Regions from separate parts of the Microbacterium sp. NPDC077644 genome, predicted to be linked through region 1. Evidence: riboswitches for the same ligand, from Rfam matches in the RefSeq annotation. Region 1 holds a riboswitch; the other holds the start of a gene.
What was found. A riboswitch is a leader RNA that binds a small molecule or an ion and turns the genes downstream of it on or off. The one in region 1 is predicted to bind thiamine pyrophosphate.
Positions count from the first base shown of each region.

Region 2: it holds a riboswitch for thiamine pyrophosphate, as region 1 does, so the genes downstream of both, thiM (hydroxyethylthiazole kinase) here and AB0269_RS08515 (ECF transporter S component) in region 1, are expected to answer to the same signal.

Region 1 is NZ_JBFBME010000002.1:334,545-336,740, forward strand. It holds gene AB0269_RS08510 (ATP-binding cassette domain-containing protein) at 1-532, opposite strand, end outside; gene AB0269_RS08515 (ECF transporter S component) at 534-1,172, opposite strand; TPP riboswitch at 1,165-1,276, opposite strand; gene AB0269_RS08520 (D-alanyl-D-alanine carboxypeptidase) at 1,344-2,196, shown strand, end outside.
Region 2 is NZ_JBFBME010000003.1:18,151-20,346, reverse strand. It holds gene pheT (phenylalanine--tRNA ligase subunit beta) at 1-240, shown strand, start outside; gene AB0269_RS12075 (pyridoxamine 5'-phosphate oxidase family protein) at 288-875, shown strand; TPP riboswitch at 951-1,045, shown strand; gene thiM (hydroxyethylthiazole kinase) at 1,037-1,885, shown strand; gene AB0269_RS12065 (bifunctional hydroxymethylpyrimidine kinase/phosphomethylpyrimidine kinase) at 1,882-2,196, shown strand, end outside.

The DNA of each region.
Region 1 (2,196 bases):
GGTCGAGGTTCGCGGTCGGCTCGTCGAGCAGAAGCAGCCCGGGCCGCATCGCCAGGACGCCTGCGAGCACGAGTCGCTGCTTCTGCCCACCGGAGAGCGCCTTGGTCGCGCGCTGCAGCGGCACGGCGAGGCCGACGGCCTCCATGGCCTCCGCCACCCGATCGGGAATCTCGGATGCCGGCACGCCGAGGTTCTCGCATCCGAACGCGACGTCGTCGCCGACCTTGGACAGCACGATCCCGGCATCCGGGTCCTGCATCACGAGCCCCGCCTGCCCTCGGCGGGACTCGGGGGCCGCGCCGTCGACGAGCAGCGAGCCGGTCCGCTCGCCCTCATCGGCATCGCCGAGGACCCCTGCGAGCCCGGCGAGCAGGGTCGACTTGCCTGCGCCGGATGCGCCGAGCAGCAGCACGCGCTCGCCGGGCTCAATCGTGAAGGTGACGTCTGAGACCGCCGGACGCCTGCGCCCCGCGTAACGCCAGCCCCAGCCCGCCGCCTGCACGCGGGCCGGGGTGGTCCCAGCCCCGCTCATCTCAGACCTCGCGGATGCGCTCTCGCCCTGCCGCGAAGCGGCTGAGCGCCCCTGTGGCGGCGAGGGCGCGCACCAGCAGCCAGCCCACGACACCGGCGAGCACGATGCCCGACACGATGAGGCACACGAGGTAGATCGTGTTGAACTCGAGGGACTTCAGGATGTTCGGGGAGCTGCCGTAGAACAGCTCGAAGATCCACGCGGCGATGCCGGCGCCCGCACCGGCGAGACCGGCGACGACGATGCCGAAGCGGCGGTACAGGAACAGCGCGAAGATGAGCTCGGCCCCGAGACCCTGCACGATGCCGGAGAGGATCGTCGAGACCCCCCAGACGTTGCCGATCAGCATCGAGACGATGGCCGCGACGAGTTCGACGACGAGGGCGGCGCCCGGCTTGCGGATCACGAGGCCGCCGACGACGCCGCCGAGCAGCCAGATGCCCACCGCGATGCCGCCGAAGCCAGGGGTCAGCGCGTCGGCGGCGCTGAACCATGCGTAGCCGATGGTGTTCCAGCCCCAGAAGACGAGGCCGATCGCGACGCCGAGGACGGCGGCGACGACGATGTCGACGACGCGCCAGCGCCAGCGACTCGGTGCGATCGTCTGGGCGATCGCGGACGTGCGTGTAGACGTACTCATCTGAGCTCCTCCCTGCGCCGGCATGATCCGGATCAGGTTCGACGGTCGAAGCGCTTCTCGCTCCCTCTCAGCCCGGCATCGCCCGGACTCCCGTGGTTGTGCCCTCGATCATACCCGCCTCCCGTGCCCGGCGTTACAAGATCGACACCGGGGATTGGGTAGCGTGGGCAGGTGACCATTGACGATGCGACGCCTGTGATGACCCGTCGCGCCTTCCGTGCTCACCGGGAACGCACCACGGTCCCCACCGGTTCGGCACCGGCATCCGTCGAGGCGCCGCTTCCCGTTCCGCCGCCGGAGTCGCCAGAGGATCAAGAGCCTGCCGTCCAGTGGGCGGATTCCGAGCGGCCCGCGACCGCGCTCCTCTGGCTCGAGACAGCCGATGTCATCGAGACCACGCTTCCCGCCGATCTGGATGCTGCGGCGACCCGCCCGTCCGGTGACGACCTGCTCGCCGGGACCCGTTCCGGACTGCTGCGCACGCGCTGGCTCGTGCCGCTGGGCACGCTCGCACTGTGCACCGTCGCCTATGGCGCCTCCATGCTCCTGTGGCCGCTGCACGCCGTCGCCCCGGTCGCCTCAGCCGTCGAGGTCCGGATCGCGCCGGCCGCGGCATCCGACATCACGTGGCCGTCCGGGGGCAGCTCGGGCGTCGGAATCGCGGGAGTGTCCTCCGTCGCATCGGCGACCGGAGCCGTGCCGATCGCCAGCGTGACGAAGGTGGTCTCGAGCCTGATGGTGCTCGACCGACTGCCGCTGGCGCTGGGCGAACAGGGACCGGAATACGCGTTCACGTACGCCGACAGCGTCGAGTACTGGGACTACCGCGTCTCGGACCAGTCCGCACTCGATGTTCCCGTCGACGGCGTACTGACCGAGTACCAGCTGCTGCAGGGGACCCTGCTCGGATCGGCGAACAATTACATCGACCGGCTGGCACGGGAGATCTGGGGCTCGGACGCGCAGTTCGCCGCCGCGGCGAAGACGTGGCTCGCCGACCGCGGCCTGAGCGACATCACGATCG
Region 2 (2,196 bases), on a different contig from region 1:
GACGTGACCGCCGGTGAGCTGCGCGCTGCGCTCATCGAGGGCGCGGGCGACCTGCTCGAGTCCGTCCGTCTCGTCGACGACTACCGCGGGCAGGGTGTGGATGCAGGCCACAAGAGCCTGACGTTCGCTCTGCGGTTCCGGGCGCCCGACCGCACGCTCACCGCCGCCGAAGCGACGGAGGCGAAGCTCGCGGGCGTCGCCGTGGCGACGGAGCGCTTCGGCGCGAGCATCCGCGACTGATCGCGTGTCCCGTGCACGCACGGGATGACGACGGCGAGGATGGGGGCATGACCTCCTCCTCGCCGTTCGCGTCGTGGCTGCGCGCGCAGCCGTCGCTCACCGGCACGCCGCCCGAGCTCGACCTCGATGACCTCCCCGGCGATCCGGCGACGCTGTTCGAGCGGTGGATCCGCGCAGCCGCTGCCGCCGGCGTCGCGGAACCGCACGGGGGCACGCTCGCGACGGCCGATTCCAGCGGGATGCCCGACGCGCGGACGCTGATCGTGAAGGACGTGAGCGCACGAGGCTGGGGGTTCGCCGGGCCGCGGGACTCGGCGAAAGCACGCCAGCTGGATGAGAGCCCGGCGGCGGCGATGAACTTCTGGTGGCCGTCCATCACTCGCGCCGTGCGGGTCCGCGGTCCTGTGCAGGAGGCGTCGGACGAGGAGAGCGCGGCGGACCTCGCAGAGCGCTCGGCAGCAGCGCGCGCGGGCCTCCGGCCGGGCGAGTGGGTGCGCTGGTGGCTGGCGCCCGAGCAGGTCGAGTTCTGGCAGGGAGCGACGGACCGCCGCCACGTGCGGATCGTCTACGCGCGCGAAGGGGAGCGCTGGTCGTGCACGATCCGCGAGGGAGAGCAGGAGAGAGGAAAGCGATGAGGCCCGCTCGCGAGACGGACGCCGGGTCGTCGACCTCGCCCGATGCCGTGGTCGTTCGAGGTGACCTAGACTCGACGCAGTGACACGGGGTGCCGCGCCATGCGGCTGAGAACATACCCGTCGAACCTGATCTAGCTCGTACTAGCGAAGGGATGTCCGCCATGAGCGACCGTCTGCGTCCATCGTCCACCCTCTCGATCGCGGAGGAGGTCGCACCGCTCCTGCAGCAGGTGCGCACGGCCTCGCCGCTCACGCACTGCATCACGAACGCGGTCGTCACCGGCTTCACCGCGAACGTCCTGCTCGCGCTCGGCGCCGCACCGGCCATGGTCGACATCGAGGGCGAGTCCTGCGTGTTCGCCGGCATCGCCGCGGGGCTCCTCGTGAACCTCGGAACGCCGGCACCCGAGCAGCGGCTCGCCGCCCGTGAAGCCATCGACGGCGCCACCGCATCCGGCACCCCCTGGGTGCTCGATCCGGTCGCGATCGGGGCTCTCCCGATCCGCACAGCTCTCGCCCACGAGCTCGTGGAGCGGCGGCCCGCGGCGATCCGCGGCAACGCGTCCGAGATCCTCGCCCTCGCGCAGATGAGTGCCGGCGGCCGCGGAGTGGACGCGACGGATTCCACAGATGCGGCCGCAGAGGCCGCGGCATCCCTCGCCGAGCGTTTCGGCAGCGTCGTCGCCGTCTCGGGGCCGGTCGATCTGATCACCGACGGCGAGCACGTCATCCGGATCGCGAACGGACACGAGCTCCTGACCCGCATCACCGGGGGCGGGTGCGCGCTCGGCGCCGTCATGGCTGCCTTCCTCGGCGCCGCGGGCGATACCGGGACCTCCGCGCTCAGCGCCGTCGCCTCGGCGTCGCTGTTCTACACGGTCGCCGCCGAGCGCGCAGCACAGCGCTCGGCAGGTCCGGGCTCGTTCGCGGTCGCCCTCCTCGATGCCCTCGCCGATACGACGGTCGAGCACGTCACCGCAGCCGCTCGCGTCGAGATGCACGCCGCATGAGCGTCGATCTCTCCGTCTATCTCGTCACCGATCCCGAGCTGTGCGGCGAACGCGGAGTCGCCGCGGTCGTGCGCGAGGCCGTGGCCGGCGGGGTCCGCATCGTCCAGCTGCGCGACAAGAGCGCGTCGGATGCCGAGATCGTCGAACAGCTCATCGAGCTGTCCGCGATCACGGCGGGGCGTGCCGCGCTCGTCGTCAACGACCGGCTGGATGCCGCTCTCGAGGCGCGCCGCCGCGGTGCCCGCGTCGACGGCATCCACCTCGGTCAGGGCGATGCCTCGGTGCTGCGCGCCCGCGAGATGCTCGGACCC